One region of the Mesorhizobium sp. M1423 genome, then DNA from elsewhere that is predicted to be linked to it. Evidence: riboswitches for the same ligand, from Rfam matches in the RefSeq annotation. Region 1 holds a riboswitch; the other holds the start of a gene.

Region 1 (8,195 bases):
ATACTGATAGCTGTCGCCGGGGTTGAGTCCCGGTTGCTCGCCGACGACCCCGGGGCCGCGCACTTCCTCGACCTTGCCGGTGCCGTCGGTAATGTGCCAGTAGCGCGACAGAAGCTGCACGAACTCGTCCGACTGATTGTCGATGGTCACCTGGTAGCCCCAGACATAGCGGTTTTGCGGCGGGTCGGAGTGATCCTCCAGATAGAACGGCCTGACCTGCACTTCGATGTTGCGGGTGACGGCGCTGTACATAAACTGCTCCAAAGCAATGTAGATGGAACTTTCGACGCTCAGCGCAGTTTGATCAACGATGCGCGTCATCTCCTTGCCCGACTCAAGCGCAGGTGCCGAAAAACAATGTCATTTAAGTGACACATGACAATGATGGTGTGCAGGCTTGTGCCGGGCGACTCGGTGTTCTGTCGAATTGTTGAAAACGGCCGTCAGGCGGCCGGCATTTCTGGAGTGACCAGATCTCGATGGAACCGACATTCGCAGCCGCCCTCTTTTCCATAGCTCTCCTTCTTTCAAATCTCGCCAGCATCCTGTTAGCTTCGCTGAAGCTGAAGCGAGCAGCCAGGATCGCATCGCCCGCCGCCACCGTGCTACCGGTATCGATCGTCGTCCCGGCGCGCGGCGTCGAGCCGTTTACCGAGGAGACGCTGGAGCGCGCCTTCTCACTCGACTGGCCGCGCTACGAACTCATCTTCTGCGTCGCCCATGCCGACGACCCCGTGGTCAAGTCGATCACCGCTGCAATGGCGCGTTTTCCGGCTATACGCGCCCGGCTGCTCGTCGGCGACGACCGCATCAGCGGCAATCCGAAACTCAACAATTGCGTGAAGGGTTGGGAAGCGGCGCTTTATCGCTGGGTCATCCTTGCCGATTCCAACGTGCTTATGCCGAGCGATTATGTCCAGCAGCTGATGGCGGCATGGCGGCCCGACACCGGCCTCGTCTGCTCGACGCCGATCGGCTCGCGGCCTGAAGGGTTTTGGGGGGAGGTCGAATGCGCCTTTCTCAACACGCTGCAGGCACGCTGGCAGTACGCTGGAGAGGCGCTCGGCCTTGGCTTCGCCCAGGGCAAGAGCATGTTGTGGAACAAGCCGATGCTTGACGCCAATGGCGGCATCCGCGCACTGGCCGCCGAGATTGCCGAGGACGCCGCCGCGACCAAGCTGGTCAACCGGCTCGGACTGCGCGTCAATCTTGTCGCTTCGCCCTTCGAACAGCCGCTCGGCCGGCGCACGCTTGGCGAGATCTGGTCTCGGCAGGCGCGTTGGGCGCGGCTGCGCCGCGTCACCTTCGCGCTGTTCTTCGCCCCCGAGATCCTGATCGGAGCGGCGCCGCCGCTGGTGCTTGCGCTGATCGCGGCGGCTGACGCCGGCGTCAGCCTGCCGGCAACCGCCATCGCCGTGCTGGTCGCGGCCTACCTGCCGGAATGTGCCCTGGCCTGGGTCAAAGGATGGCACCTGTCGCTGCGCACCATCCTGGCGATGATGGTTCGCGACTGCATGCTGCCGGCGATATGGGCGCGCGGCTGGCTGAGCGGCGCCGTCGACTGGCGCGGCAACGTTATGACCATCCAGACCAAGGCCGTCGCGGAGCTGGAAGAGACCCCGTCCGGCGCCTGACCGGCGCGTCCCCGCTCACCTCTGTTCGGTCAGCCCTATCCGGCGGCTCTCAGCGCTTGCTCGATGTCTTCGAGCAGATCGTCGGTATCTTCCAGGCCGACGGAAAGCCTGAGCGTGCCCGGCCCGATACCGAGCTCGGCGCGGGCCTCATCGGTCAAGTTCTTGTGCGTGGTCGTCGCCGGATGAGTGATCAGGCTCTTGGCGTCGCCGAGATTGTTGGAAATCAGCACGATGTCGAGCGCGTTCTGGAAAGCAAAGGCCGCCTGCTTGCCGCCCTTCACATCCAGGCAGATCAGCGTTGAGCCGCCTGACATCTGTTTCTTGACCACGGCCGCTTGCGGGTGGTCGGCACGGCCGGGATAGATGACGCGGGCGATTTGCGGGCGCTCGGCGAGGAAATCCGCGATGCGGCCGGCACTTTCCGTCTGCTGGCGTACGCGCAGCGGCAGCGTCTCCAGGCCTTTCAGCAGGGTCCAGGCATTGAAGGGCGAGAGGCTGGGGCCGGTGTGGCGGAAATAGTCATGCAGGTTCTCGTCGATCCATTTTTTGTCCGACAAGATAACGCCTCCAAGGCAGCGCCCTTGGCCGTCAATATGCTTGGTGGCCGAATAGACGACGATATGGGCGCCGAGCTGCAAGGGTTTCTGCTGCAAGGGCGTGGCGAAGACATTGTCGACGATCAGCCTGGCGCCGATCGAGTTGGCAAGTGCCGCGACGGCGGCGATGTCGACCACCTCCAGCGTTGGGTTGGTCGGGCTTTCCAGGAAGAACAGTTTGGTGTTCGGCTTGACCGCCTGTTCCCAATTGGCGATGTCAGTGCCATCGACCAGCGTTGCCTCGATGCCGTATTTCGGCGCCAGCGTCTCGACCACCCAGCGGCAGGAGCCGAACAATGCGCGCGCCGCCACGATATGGTCGCCCGCCTTGGCGCTGCACAGCAATGCTGCCGTCACCGCCGCCATGCCGGACGCCGTGGCGCGCGCGTCCTCGGCGCCTTCCAGCGCGCACATACGCTTTTCGAACATGTCGACCGTCGGATTGGCATAGCGCGAATAGATGAAGCCCGGCTCCTCACCCTTGAAGCGCGCTTCCGCTGCTTGCGCCGTCTCGTAGACATAGCCTTGGGTGAGATACATCGCCTCAGAGGTCTCGCCGAAGCCGGAACGCAGCGTCCCGGCATGCACGAGTGCGGTCTGAGGCTTCCAGTCGCGCTTCTTGGTCATCATTCTATCCAAACACCAAAAATGGTCCAAACAACAAAAAACCGGTCGCGAAAGTCGCAACCGGTCCATATGGCCTTGCGGCCCGACGGTCCTTTAGCGACTTATTTAACGTGGCTGCAAGCCGACCGGCCAAATCACCACGGGATAACGAGCTTTAGACCCGCACCACGCTTGCGTCAATTGCCGGCATGATTAAGACGGTTGTACCAAGCAGGTGCCAAAGGCGTCCACGGTTTGTGGCAAGGACCTGCGACGAAACAAGACCTCGCCCGGTGTTCGAACGGAGCCAGACCCTTGCGGCAGACAGGCATTCTTCCCGATCGGGATATTTCCGCGCTGTTCCAGACGGGCGCGCTGAAATCGCCGCGCGCGCTCGATGCCGACCAGATCCAGCCGGCCAGCCTTGACCTCAGGCTCGGTGACAAGGCCTGGCGCGTGCGTGCTTCCTTCTTGCCCGGCCCGGACCACAGAGTTGTCGACAAGCTCGACCGGCTGAAGCTGCACGAGATCAACCTCGCCGAAGGTGCCGTGCTCGAAACCGGCTGCGTCTACATCGTGCCACTGCTGGAAAGCCTGGCGCTGCCCGCGCATATTTCGGCTTCGGCCAACCCGAAGAGCTCGACGGGGCGGCTCGACATCTTCACTCGGGTAATGACCGACCGCGGCCACGAGTTCGACAAGATGGCCGCCGGCTATGAAGGCCCGCTCTATCTGGAGGTCAGCCCGCGCACCTTCCCGATCGTCGTGCGCACCGGCTCGCGGCTGTCGCAGATCAGGTTCCGCACCGGCAATGCGCTCTTGTCGGAAAGCGAACTGCACGACCTGCATCGCGCCGAGATGCTGGTCGCCACCGAGCCACCCAACATCTCAGGCGGCGGCATCGCGCTGTCGATCGACCTCGACGGCGACAAGGACGGGCTGGTCGGCTACCGCGGCAAGCACCACACCGGCCTGGTCGACGTCGACAAGCGCGCCGCGCAGGATGTCGTCGATTTCTGGGAGCCGCTCTACAAGAGCGGTGCCGGCGAGCTGGTGCTCGATCCGGACGAATTCTATATTCTGGTGTCGCGCGAGGCGGTGCATGTGCCGCCGCTCTACGCCGCCGAAATGACGCCTTTCGACCCGCTGGTCGGCGAGTTCCGCGTCCATTATGCCGGTTTCTTCGACCCGGGTTTTGGCCATTCGGCGTCGGGCGGCACCGGCAGCCGGGCGGTGCTCGAGGTGCGTAGCCACGAAGTGCCGTTCATCCTCGACCACGGCCAGATCGTTGGACGGCTGGTCTACGAGCACATGCTGAAACGGCCGCAGGCACTCTACGGCACCGATCTCGGCTCCAACTATCAGGCGCAGGGCCTAAAACTGTCCAAGCATTTCCGCGCCGCGCGCTGAGCTTCCCCTTACTTGCGGCCTATGCCGGCTCAAAGCGCCTTCACCGCGACCTTCACCGGCTGCTCGATTTCGAGCGGGTTGCGCAGCGGCAGGCCGAAATCCTGCGCCTCGATTTCGAACACGTCGCCAGCCTCCGTCCTGATGCCGTCAGCGAAGGACAGCGTCGCCGTGCCGAACATGTGCACATGCACGTCGCCCGGCTGGCGGAAGGCCGAGTATTTGAAGTGGTGATGCTCGAGATTGCCAATGGTGTGCGACATGTTCGCCTCGCCCGACAGGAACGGCTTTTCCCAAAGCAGCTTGCCGTGGCGCAGGATGCGTGAAGCGCCGCGGATATCGGATGGCAAATCGCCGATCAGGATCTCCGGCCCGAACGAGGCGTTGCGCAGTTTCGAATGGGCGAGGAAGAGATAATTCACGCGCTCGGTGACGTGGTCGGAAAACTCGTTCGACAGCGTGAAGCCGACGCGGAACGGGGCGCCGTCGTCGCCGATCACATAGATTCCGGCGATTTCCGGCTCCTCGCCGGCATCCTGGGCGAAGGCGGGCGACATGAGCGCCGCGCCGGGCGCCACTGCCATGGTACCGTTACCCTTGTAGAACCATTCGGGCTGCACGCCGATCTGGCCCTTCGCCGGCTTGCCGCCCTCCAGCCCCATGCGGAACATCTTCATGGAATCGGTCAGCTGTTCCTCGCCGCCATCGCTGAGCTTCTTGTGCATGGAATCGCGGGTCGCGGCGGAGCCGAGATGCGTCAGCCCGGTGCCGGTGAGATGGAGATGCGCCGGATCGGGATGGTTGATCGGCGACAGCAGCCGTCCCTTCTTGTAGGCTGCGTCGAGATCGACGGTTTCGCCGAAGCCCTTGCGCTCGATCAGGGCGACAAGCCCGGTGCCGGTGCGCGCGGCTTCCATCGCCAGCGAATAGACGCTGCGAGCGCCGTTGATGACGCGGGTCTTGCCGCCGTTGCGGGCAACGACGCGGATCGTCTCGGCGTCGTCGAGGATCTGTGAGATCAGCATGGTAACCCTCTCTGAATTGCGGCCTGCCTTCTTGGCAAACCCTGCCCGGCGCGGCTCGGACCCTGTCCACGCCGCGGTTGAAATTCTTCGTCCGGATTGCGCTCGCGGGTCAGGTCCCTCGGGGGACTTCTTCGCGCCGCCCGGCAGCGCCGCGATGTGACCCGTATGCCTCCTGGTTGCCTCTCAAGCCTTGTTCTTGTTGTAGACGTCGAAGACGACGGCGCCGAGCAGCACCAGGCCTTTGACCACCTGCTGCCAATCGACATTGACGCCCATGATCGACATGCCGTTGTTCATGACGCCCATGATGAAACCGCCGACCACCGCGCCGATGACCTGGCCGACGCCGCCCATCGCCGAAGCGCCACCAATGAACACCGCGGCGATGACGTCGAGTTCGCTGCCGAGGCCCGCCGCCGGCACCGCCTGCCCCAGGCGCGCCGCGATAATCAGGCCGCCGAGTGCCGACAGCACGCCCATGTTGATGAACACCATCAACGTCAGCCGTTCGGTCTTGATGCCCGATAGCTGCGCTGCCTTGGCATTGCCGCCCATCGCATAGATGCGGCGGCCGATCGTCATGCGTTTGGTAACGAAGACGAACAACGCGATCAGCACGCCCATCACCATGAGAACGATGGGCAGGCCCCTATAGGTGGCGAATTGGTAGACCAGAAACAGCGCCAGCCCGCTGATCACCAGGGTCTTGACGACGAACAGCGAGAAAGGCTCGGCTTCGTAGCCATGCCGCTCGCGGGTGCGCCGCGCCCTGAGCCCGAAATAGGCATAGGCGAGCACGGCGGCGAGGCCGATCACGATAGTCGTCAGGTGCAGCGTCAGGCCGCTGCCGACAATGGTTTTGCCGGCGGCGTTCACGGTCGGTGGTATCAGCGTCAATGGGCCGATCAGGTCCGGAATGAAGCCGGAACTCAGCGCCTTGAAGCCGACTGGAAGCGGCCCCACGGAAGACCCGCCACCCAGCAGCGCCTGGCAGATGCCGCGGAAGATCAGCATGCCCGCCAGCGTGACGATGAAGCTCGGTATTCGGTGATAGGCAATCCAGTAGCCTTGTGCCGCGCCGATTGCGCCGCCCACGATCAGGCAGATGATCGACACTACCAGCGGATTGCTCAAAGGGCCGAGCGGCCAGATGACCATCATCATCGCCGCCAGCGCGCCGATGAAGCCGGCGACGGAGCCGACGCTGAGATCGATATGGCCAGAGACGATCACCAAAAGCATGCCCAGTGCCATCACGATGATGAAGCTGTTCTGCTGCACCAGGTTGCTCAGGTTCACCGGCTTGAACAGCGTTCCGGACGTCGTGAACTGGAAGAACACCATGATGGCTATCAGCGCCAGGATCAGGCCGTATTCGCGCAGATTGGTGACCAGCGCCGAGACGGCAATGCGAGGTGTCTGTTGTAGGTCCTGGGCGACGCCGCTCTGCGGCCCGGGAGCGCTTTCAGTGCTCATGATGCTTTTCCTTCTCCGCGGACGATGGCGCGCATGATCTTTTCCTGACTTGCGTCGGCCGCGGCCATTTCTCCCACGATGCGCCCTTCATTCATGACGTAGATGCGATCGGTGATGCCGAGCAGTTCGGGCATTTCCGACGAGATGACGATGATCGCCTTACCCTCGGAGGCGAGACGCGCGATGATCGTATAGATTTCATACTTGGCGCCGACATCGATGCCGCGCGTCGGCTCGTCGAGGATCAGTACTTCCGGATTGGCGAACAGCCATTTCGACAGCACCACCTTCTGCTGGTTGCCGCCAGAAAGATTGCCGGTCATCTGGTAGACGCTCGAGGCCCGGATATTGGTCCTGCCGCGATAATCATTGGCGACCGAAAGCTCGCGCAAATCGTCGATCACGCCATGGCGCGACACGCCGGGCAGGTTGGCCAGCGTGATGTTGTGCTTGATATGGTCGATCAAGTTGAGACCGTAGGTCTTGCGGTCCTCCGTAACATAGGCGATGCCGTGTTCCACCGCCTTGCTCACCGAGGAAACATCGATCGGCTTGCCGTTAAGGAACACCTCGCCGGTGATGCGGCGGCCATAGGACCGGCCGAACAGGCTCATGGCAAACTCGGTCCGGCCGGCGCCCATGAGCCCGGCAATGCCGACCACCTCGCCCTTCCGAACGTTGAGGTTGATGCCCTTGATGACCTGCCGCTCGGCATGGATGGGGTGGTAGACCGACCAGTTCTTCACTTCAAGCACGGTCTCGCCGATCTTCGGCTCGCGCGGCGGATAGCGGTCGTCGAGCGAGCGGCCGACCATCGAGGTGATGATGCGGTCCTCCGAGATGTCCTTCTTGGCCAGCGTCTCGATGGTCCGCCCGTCGCGGATGATGGTGACTTTGTCGGCGACCCGGTTCACCTCGTTGAGCTTGTGCGAGATCAGGATCGAAGTGATGCCCTGCCGCTTGAATTCGAGCAGCAGATCGAGCAGCGCCTGGCTGTCCTTTTCGGACAGGCTCGCCGTCGGCTCGTCGAGAATGAGCAACTTCACTTCCTTGCTGAGCGCCTTGGCGATCTCGACCAGCTGCTGCTTGCCGACGCCGATATTGGTGATCAGCGTGTTGGGGTCTTCCTTGAGGCCGACCTTCTTGAGCAGGGCGCTGGTGCGCGTCTCGCTGGCGTTCCAGTCGATGACGCCGTATCTGGCCTGCTCGTTGCCGAGAAAGATGTTTTCGGCGATCGACAGCATCGGCACCAGCGCAAGCTCCTGGTGGATGATGACGATGCCCTTGCGCTCGCTGTCATGGATGCCTTTGAAATGGCACTCATCGCCGCGATAAATGATCTGGCCGTCATAGGTGCCGGACGGATACACGCCCGACAGCACCTTCATCAGCGTCGACTTGCCGGCGCCGTTCTCGCCGACCACGGCATGGATCTCGCCTTCCTCGACCAT
Region 2 (8,195 bases), on a different contig from region 1:
GTCCGGGTTCCCGGAGAATGCGACGCGCCCTCGACCTCGCCTTGATGGCGTTAAGGCAAGCATTGGTCGCGATCATATAGAGCCAACCGCGAACCGAACCCCGCCCGTCGAACTCCGACCTTGCGCGCCAGGCGCGAAGCAACGTGTCCTGGACGAGGTCGTCGGCCTCGTGCAGCGAACCCATCATGCGATAGCAATGCAGCTTGAGCTCGCGGCGATGCGCGGCCGTGACCTTCTCGAAGGCCAGCCGATCGAGGATCGGCTGGCGTGCCGGTTCCAGAGGTGGTTGAGCGTCTGTCATGCTACTTTCGGGTTCCGGGTCAGGTTTGCATTACGCGCGCCTCAGGCGGCCGGGGCAAGCCCGCTCCCGCTCACCATGAAGGAACTGCCTTGCGGCTGGCCGGTGGCGAGTGCGACCACCGCCCGTCCGACATCGGCCGGCGTCTGCATGTCGGTCATGGCGGCGATGAAGTCCGCCGGCTGGATGCCCATATAGGCCGCGATGCTGTCGACGCCGGCCTTGCCCACGCCGGTCTCCGGCATGATCCGCATCGGCGCGAGCGCCATGAAGCGCAGGCCGAGGCCAAGCCGGTCCGACTCCTTCTGGCTATGACCGGCCAGGAACATCTGCATGCGTTTTGCGCCGGCATAGCCGCCGGCATTGGGTGGTCCGCCGGTCAAGGCCGCGCCGCTGGAGATCAGAACGATCCGGGTTCCCGGCTTGAGCGGACGGCGCAGAGCGGCCCGGCAAAACAGGAACGACGCCTTGACGTCGGTGTCCCAATTTGCCGAGAAGGCCTTCCAGTTCTGTTCATGCACCGGCGCGGAAGGGGCCAGCGCACCTGCGCAGATCACCAGCACGTCCGGCTCAAGCGCGGCGAAGACCTTATCGGGGGCGGAGTCCACCGTCGCATCGATCGCGAGCGTCTTCACGCCGGAGACCTCCCAGGCAAATTGCGCCAGGGTCTGTTTTCCGCGGGCGACCGCCAGCACCGTCGCTTTCTCCTTGAGGGCGACCTCCGCAATGGAGCGGCCGACACCCCGGCTGCCTCCGACGACGACGACATTCTGATTTTGCAACGATCCCATGGATCACCTCTCTGTTCCCGGCCGCCGGACCATCCAGGCGCGCTCATCGATAAGGACAGCGCAGGTGGGCGGAAATCATCGGTGCCAGGAGAAATATCTTTCAGGTGACGGCAGCGGCGCGCCAGTTTTGTATTCGGTGTCATTACCTCGGGGGTAATCGACCAGCGCGCAACGTCCCGGCAAACTGCTCCCATCAAGCCGGTTGTCCGGCTTTCGACCACAAGGAGTTACACCATGACCGCCTACGCCGTCGCCCATATGCGCCAGGTCACGCCGGGGCCGTCGATCGTCGAGTACCTGCAGAAGATCGATGCCACGCTTGAGCCGTTCGGCGGGCGCTTCATTGTGCATGGCAGCGAGGGGGACGTGGTTGAAAACAATTGGCCGGGGCACCTCGTCATGATCGAGTTTCCAGACATGCAGCAGGCGCGCGGATGGTACCGCTCGCCCGCCTATCAGGAGATCTGCCGCTGCGCACCGCGAATTCTCAGTCCGACGTGGTCTTCGTCGACGGCGTCGAGCACCCGCACAAGGCCACCGACGTGCTTGAATAAGGGGAATGATCGGCTCGCGGGCGGCCTGCTACCGTTTCAGCAGAAATACCGCCTGCTGGCCGAAAAAGTTCCAGAACCACCACGGCATCGAGAAGCCGATCCGCTGGCCGTTGGCGTCGAGCGCGGTTGCCTTTTCCACCGTCGCGCCCAGCTCGTCGCATAGATTGACGAAATCGCGAATGGTGCAGAAATGGATGTTGGGGGTGTCGTACCAGTAATAGGGCAGGTCCTTGGTCACCGGCATTCGGCCGTTGAAGAGCAGCGAAAAGCGCACCCGCCAGTGGCCGAAATTGGGAAATGAGACGATGGCGCGGTTGCCGATCCGGAGCAGTTCGTCGAGCACCAGCTTCGGATTGCGGGTCGCCTGCAAGGTCTGCGACAAGACGACAAAGTCGAAGCCCTTGTCGGGATAGAATTGGAGGTCCTTGTCGGCATCGCCTTGAATGACCGACAGGCCGCGCGCCACGCATTCGTTGACGCCGCGCTGCGACAGTTCCAGCCCGCGGCCGTCGACCTTCTTGGTCGCCTGCAGCAATTCGAGCAGCAGGCCGTCGCCGGAACCGACGTCCAGCACCCGCGACTGCGGCGGGATGAGATCGGCGACGACTTCGAGGTCGACGCGCTGGGCGCGGTTGACGCTCATGGGCTCGCCTCTTGCTCGGCGCATGATCCCGATCCGAAAAGTCTGCAACTTTTCAGGGTCATGCGCTGATGCCTGGCACATGGTCCTGATCCGAAAAGCCTGCAACCTTTCGGGGTCATGCGCCGAGCCCTCTCGCCCGCGCCGCCGAGGCGATGAAGCCTTTGATGGCGGCGAACAGTTCCGGCTCGTCGAGCAGGAAGGCGTCGTGGCCGCGGTCGGTCTCGATTTCGACGAACGATACCGAGGCGCCGGCCGCGTTCAGCGCGTGAACGACCGAGCGGCTCTCCTCGGTCGGGAACAGCCAGTCGCTGGTGAAGGAGACTAGGCAAAAACGGGTCTTGGTGCCGGCGAAGGCATCGGCCAGCCGGCCGCCATGGTCGGCGGCGAGATCGAAATAGTCCATCGCCCGGGTCATGTAGAGATAGGAGTTGGCATCGAAGCGATCGACGAAGGTCATGCCCTGATGGCGCAGATAGCTCTCGATCTGGAAGTCGGCATCGAACCCGAAGGTCAGCGCTTCGCGGTCCTGCAGGTTGCGGCCGAACTTGCGGTGCAGCGCTGCTTCCGACAGATAGGTGATGTGGGCGGCCATGCGCGCCACCGCCAGCCCCTTTTCCGGTCGCTTGCCGTGCTCGAAATATTTGCCGCCATGCCAGTCGGGGTCGGCCATCACCGCTTGCCTGCCGACCTCGTGGAAAGCGATGTTCTGCGAGGAATGGCGGGCGCCGGTGGCGATCGGCAGGGCCGAGAAGACGCGCTCGGGATAGCTGGAGGCCCATTGCAGCACCTGCATGCCGCCCATCGAGCCGCCCAGCACGCTGAACAGCTGTTCGATGCCGAAATGCTCGACCAGCATCAGCTGCGCCCGCACCATGTCGCGGATGGTGATGATCGGCAGGTCGAGCCCGTAAGGCTTGGCGGTTGCGGGATTTGTCGAGGCGGGGCCGGTGGAACCGAGGCAGCCGCCGATGACGTTGGACGAGATGACGAAGAAACGGTCGGTATCGATGATCTTGCCGGGGCCGATCAGCACTTCCCACCAGCCCGGCTTGCCGGTCACCGGATTGGTGTTGGCGACATGCTGGTCACCGGTCAGCGCATGGCAGACGAGGATGGCGTTGGAGCGCGCGTCGTTGAGCGTGCCATAGGTCTGGTAGGCGATCTGGAACGGCGACAGCAGCGTGCCGGCGTCGAGCTTGAGCGGCTTGTCGGCGCCGAAACGCAACGCCGGGCTCGACGGCTGGTCGGCCTCGTTGTTGGTTTTTCGCGCGCGCAAAGCGACCATCACATCTCCTTGCCCGGCCTTCAGTTGTCCGCCGGTCCGGGCAACAACCAGTCAGGGCAACAAAAAACCGGCCATGCCTTCGCAAAGCCGGTTACAAGATGCAAACGGCCCTTTAGCAAGTTGTTTAACGTGGCTGCAAGCCGACCGGCCAAATCACCACGGAACTGTCGCTGCTCTTCTAGGACTGACGCATGGCTTCGTCAACGGCAAGTTATTGATCCCGAATTGCCGCCCCTCGACATTCCGGGCCACGGCTTGTATTTCCGCTGCGGCTTCCGGATGGAGGCTTCCTCGACGGATTTCATGGAATGAGCCAGACACCGGATCAGACACGTCCAACGCCCCGCGCCGGCATCATGGACATCGAAGCCTATGTGCCCGGCAAGAGCGCGGCGCCTGAAGGTGTCGTCAAAGTCCACAAACTGTCGGCGAACGAGAACCCGCTCGGTCCTTCGCCAAAGGCGATAGAGGCCGCGCGCGCGGTCGCCGACAAGCTCGCGGTCTATCCCGACGGCAGCGCCAGGCGCCTGCGGGAGGCGATCGCCGACGTGCACGGGCTCAATCCGGCGAACATCGTCTGCTCCAACGGTTCCGACGAGATCCTGGGCCTGCTTGCGCAGACCTACCTCGCGCCCGGCGATGAAGCCATCATCACCGAACACGGCTTCATGGTCTACAAGATCTACATCCAGTCGGCCGGTGCCGTCCCGGTAACGGTCAAGGAGACTGATGAACGCGCCGACATCGATGCGATCCTCGCCGCGGTGACGCCGCGTACCAGGATCATCTTCCTTGCCAATCCGAACAACCCGACCGGCACTTACGTGCCGTTCCAGGAGGTGCGCCGCCTGCATGCGGGCCTGCCGCGAAACGTGCTTCTGGTGCTGGATGCCGCCTACGCCGAATATGTCCGGCGCAACGACTATGAATCCGGCGTCGAGTTGGTGGGCAGCGCGGAAAACGTAGTCATGACCCGCACTTTCTCGAAATTGGGCCTCGGTGGCGCGAGGATCGGCTGGATCTATGCGCCAACGCACGTCATCGACGCGATCAACCGCGTGCGCGGGCCCTTCAACGTCAATGCGACGGCGATCGAGGCAGGCATCGCGGCGATCCGCGACCGGGCTCATATCGAGCGCAGCGTCGCGCATAACGAGACCTGGCTGGCCTGGCTGAGCGAGCAATTGACCGGGCTCGGGCTGCGGGTGACCCCGAGCGTCGGCAATTTCATCCTGATCCACTTTCCCGAGGACAAAAAGCATTCGGCGGCGGCCGCCGACGACTACCTCAGTGCGCGCGGCTACATATTGCGGCGCGTTTCCGGCTACGGTTTTCCCAACGCGCTGCGCATGAGCATCGGCACCGAAGAGGCTAATCGCGGCGTTGTCGCAGCACTCGCGACATTCCTGAAAAGCTAGGGCACCATGACCTCACCGATGTTCGAAAAGATCGCGCTGGTCGGCATCGGCCTGATCGGTTCGTCGCTGGCCCGCGTCATCCGCCGCGAGGGACTTGCCGGCCAAGTCGCCATTTCGACGCGCAGCGAAGCGACGCTGGAGCGGGCGAGCCAACTCGGCCTTGGCGACACCTACACGACAGATGCGAAAGAAGCGGTTCGCGATGCCGATCTGGTCATCGTTTCGGTGCCGGTCGGCTCTTCAGGCACGGTCGCCCAGGAGATCGCACCGGCGCTGAAGAAGGGCACCATCCTCACCGATGTCGGCTCGACCAAGGCATCGGTGATCGCGCAGATGCAGCCGCATGTGCCTGATGGCGTGCACTTCATCCCCGGCCATCCTTTGGCCGGCACCGAAAAATCGGGACCGGATGCCGGTTTTGCCGAACTGTTCGAGAACCGCTGGTGCATCTTCACGCCGCTGCCCGGCACCGATGCCGCGGCACTGGAAAAGCTCTCGGAATTCTGGCGCCGCTGCGGCTCCAACATCGACACGATGGACCCGCAGCATCACGACATGACGCTGGCCATCGTTTCGCACTTGCCGCACATCATCGCCTACAACATCGTCGGTACCGCCGACGATCTGGAGTCGGTGACCAAGTCCGAGGTCATCAAATACTCGGCCTCCGGCTTTCGCGACTTCACCCGTCTGGCGGCGTCCGACCCGACCATGTGGCGCGACGTCTGCCTGCACAACAAGGACGCCATTCTCGAAATGCTGGCGCGGTTTTCCGAGGATCTGTCCTCGCTGCAGCGGGCGATCCGCTGGGGCGACGGCGAAAAGCTGTTCGACCTGTTCACCCGCACCCGCGCTGTCCGCCGCTCGATCATCGAGGCCGGCCAGGACATCGACGTACCGGATTTCGGCCGCCAGGCAGTCGAACACCCGCCGAAGGGATAAGCCGCGGCAAGCCGATCGCAGGCCGTGCCGCCCCAGAACGGTTCATCGTTTCACGGAAAACGCCGAACCGGTCTATCTTTTTGTTTGACGCAATTCCGGACGGAAAACCGTTCACACTTTTCCTGGAATTGCTCTAGTCGAGCGGCTTGATCTTGCCGAGCGGGATGAAGCCGAGCGAGGCCTTGCCCTTGACGATCTTCAGCGGCATCGACGGTGCGTTGCCGAGCAGCGCCAGTCCGGCGAAGCCGGTCTGGATTTCTTTCTTCTGCTCGGGGATGGCGGTGGCGAGGATTGCCGCCACGGCCTTCGGGTCAGTGAGCTTGATCATCAGGTCGGCATTTATGAGACCGTCGTCATCGACCGACAGCGGTCCGGAAACGGTGATGCGCGCGGTTCCTGAAGACAGATCGAGCTCGTGGATTTCGGCCGCCTGGCCGCGCAGGCTCTTCGGACTTGCCTTGATCAGCGTCACGCCGTTCTTCAATGTCACGTCGCCGCTGCCGTCGAGCGGCGGCAAGACGCGCCCGCCGATGGCCTCTGCGTCGATTTCGAGATCGGTGAAATTGCCGGCATAGTCGATGTCCGGGCCGTTTGGGCGCAATTGTCCGGTGGCGGTTCCGGCGCTGAACAGCGAGACGGGATCGGTGTCGTCCGCCGGATCGGTCTGGCCGGACAGGCCTTCTGCCTGCAGCGAGAGGCGCCTCGGCAGCGGCCAGGACAGCTTCATGTCGGCTTGCAAATCATCCCAGTCGATCCACAGCGGCGTCATGCCGGGAACAGAGGTCCTGAGCGGCCCCCTGAACTCGGCGGCAGGCGACAGAAGCCGCGTGATCTGCGTGGCGGCATTGATTTTGCCTGTCGATGCAGCGACGTTGCGGCTGTCGTCCTCGTAAGCCAGACTGTCGCAGGAAAGGGTGAAGGTGAAGGGATAGCCGCTGACCGCGAGATTGGCGCAGTCGGCCTTGATGCCTTTGTCGTCGAGATCGGCGACCGCCTTGTCGGTTGCGCTCTCGACCAAGTCCGCCAGGCAGAACCAGCCGGCGCTGTAGATGCCGAACAGCACGAGAATGAAAGCGGCAAGCCACAACAGGCGGCGACGTTGGCTGGGCGGCGGGCGCTCGTCACTTGACGTCATGCTGCGGCTTTCGTTAACGCGGGTGGCACGGGCGGGCTGTCGCTTTCGGCAACAACAGGTAGACGGACTGAAACACCACCGGTGAGGTGGTTCGTCACAATCAGGCTTGGCGATATGGGCGATTTTTGGGTTTTTGGCTACGGCTCACTGATCTGGCGGCCGGGATTCGCGCATGTCGAGACGCGGCGTGCCCGCCTGCATGGCTATCGCCGTTCGCTCTGCGTCTATTCTTTCGTGCATCGCGGCTCGCGCGAACGGCCGGGCCTGGTGCTCGGCCTCGACCGCGGCGGCTCCTGCATCGGGCTGGCGTTCCGGGTTCCAGGCGAGCTGCGCAACGAGGTCGTCACCTATCTGCGCGAACGCGAGCTGGTCACCAACGTCTATCTCGAGCGTGTGCTCAGCGTCCGCCTCGACAAGCGTGAAACGGATGGGGGCGAGACGGTCGAAGCCATCGCCTATGTCGTGGACCGCAGCCATGAGCAATACGCCGGTGCGCTCGACGCCGCCGAGGCAGCAGCCGTCGTTCGCGGCGCCGTCGGCCAGTCGGGGAGGAATGAGGATTACGTGCTCAGCACGCTGGAGCACCTCGAAGCACTGGGTATAAGCGATCGCTGGCTGGAAGAGGTGACAAGACGGGTCGCGACGTAGCTTCTTTGGTCGTTGACCATGATGCTTTCGGCGTCGTGGTCCGGGCTACATCCTGAAAATCTGTTTGCCAAGATCGGCGCGATCCAGGCTGTTTGCCACGGCGAGCTTGAACTCGGTCAACGGGCGGAGACCGCCGACAGGAACGTGGAAGCCGGGCTGGCCGAAGATGTCGATGATCTCGCGTAGCACAGGTCGGTCGGCTTCGACCGGCGGCGAAAAGAAGTAGCGATAGATATTCGCCCTGATCTCCACGCCGCTCAGCAACACATCGAAATTGTGAAGTTCGAAGCGCTCGGCACTCATGCCGCCATTGATCACCATCTGCCCGCCGAGCGCCAGGGTGCGGATCAATTCGCCGCTGACAGGTCCGCCGACATTGTCGATAATCCCGTTCAATCCGGCGCCGCCGGTGATATCCATCACGGCTTCCCGGATACTTGCCTTCAAGTCCGAAAGGTCAAGAATGGCGGCGACGCCAAGC

The links. Region 1 has a riboswitch for S-adenosylmethionine ahead of NKG95_RS23875 (O-succinylhomoserine sulfhydrylase). Riboswitches for the same ligand answer to the same signal wherever they lie in the genome.
Region 2: another riboswitch for S-adenosylmethionine. It lies ahead of metX (homoserine O-acetyltransferase MetX); the one in region 1 lies ahead of NKG95_RS23875 (O-succinylhomoserine sulfhydrylase).

What each region holds. Positions count from the first base shown of each region.
Region 1 is NZ_JAMYKU010000021.1:22,933-31,127, forward strand. It holds gene apaG (Co2+/Mg2+ efflux facilitator ApaG/CorD) at 1-252, opposite strand, end outside; gene NKG95_RS23870 (ceramide glucosyltransferase) at 480-1,634, shown strand; gene NKG95_RS23875 (O-succinylhomoserine sulfhydrylase) at 1,670-2,860, opposite strand; SAM riboswitch at 2,931-3,008, opposite strand; gene NKG95_RS23880 (2'-deoxycytidine 5'-triphosphate deaminase) at 3,152-4,246, shown strand; gene araD1 (AraD1 family protein) at 4,276-5,268, opposite strand; gene mmsB (multiple monosaccharide ABC transporter permease) at 5,452-6,744, opposite strand; gene mmsA (multiple monosaccharide ABC transporter ATP-binding protein) at 6,741-8,195, opposite strand, start outside.
Region 2 is NZ_JAMYKU010000013.1:77,380-85,574, forward strand. It holds gene NKG95_RS17720 (RNA polymerase subunit sigma-70) at 1-301, opposite strand, end outside; gene NKG95_RS17725 (SDR family NAD(P)-dependent oxidoreductase) at 343-1,089, opposite strand; partial or broken gene NKG95_RS17730 (DUF1330 domain-containing protein) at 1,324-1,643, shown strand; gene metW (methionine biosynthesis protein MetW) at 1,672-2,286, opposite strand; gene metX (homoserine O-acetyltransferase MetX) at 2,402-3,571, opposite strand; SAM riboswitch at 3,664-3,741, opposite strand; gene hisC (histidinol-phosphate transaminase) at 3,880-4,989, shown strand; gene NKG95_RS17750 (prephenate/arogenate dehydrogenase family protein) at 4,996-5,931, shown strand; gene NKG95_RS17755 (DUF2125 domain-containing protein) at 6,065-7,066, opposite strand; gene NKG95_RS17760 (gamma-glutamylcyclotransferase) at 7,181-7,714, shown strand; gene NKG95_RS17765 (quinone oxidoreductase family protein) at 7,760-8,195, opposite strand, start outside.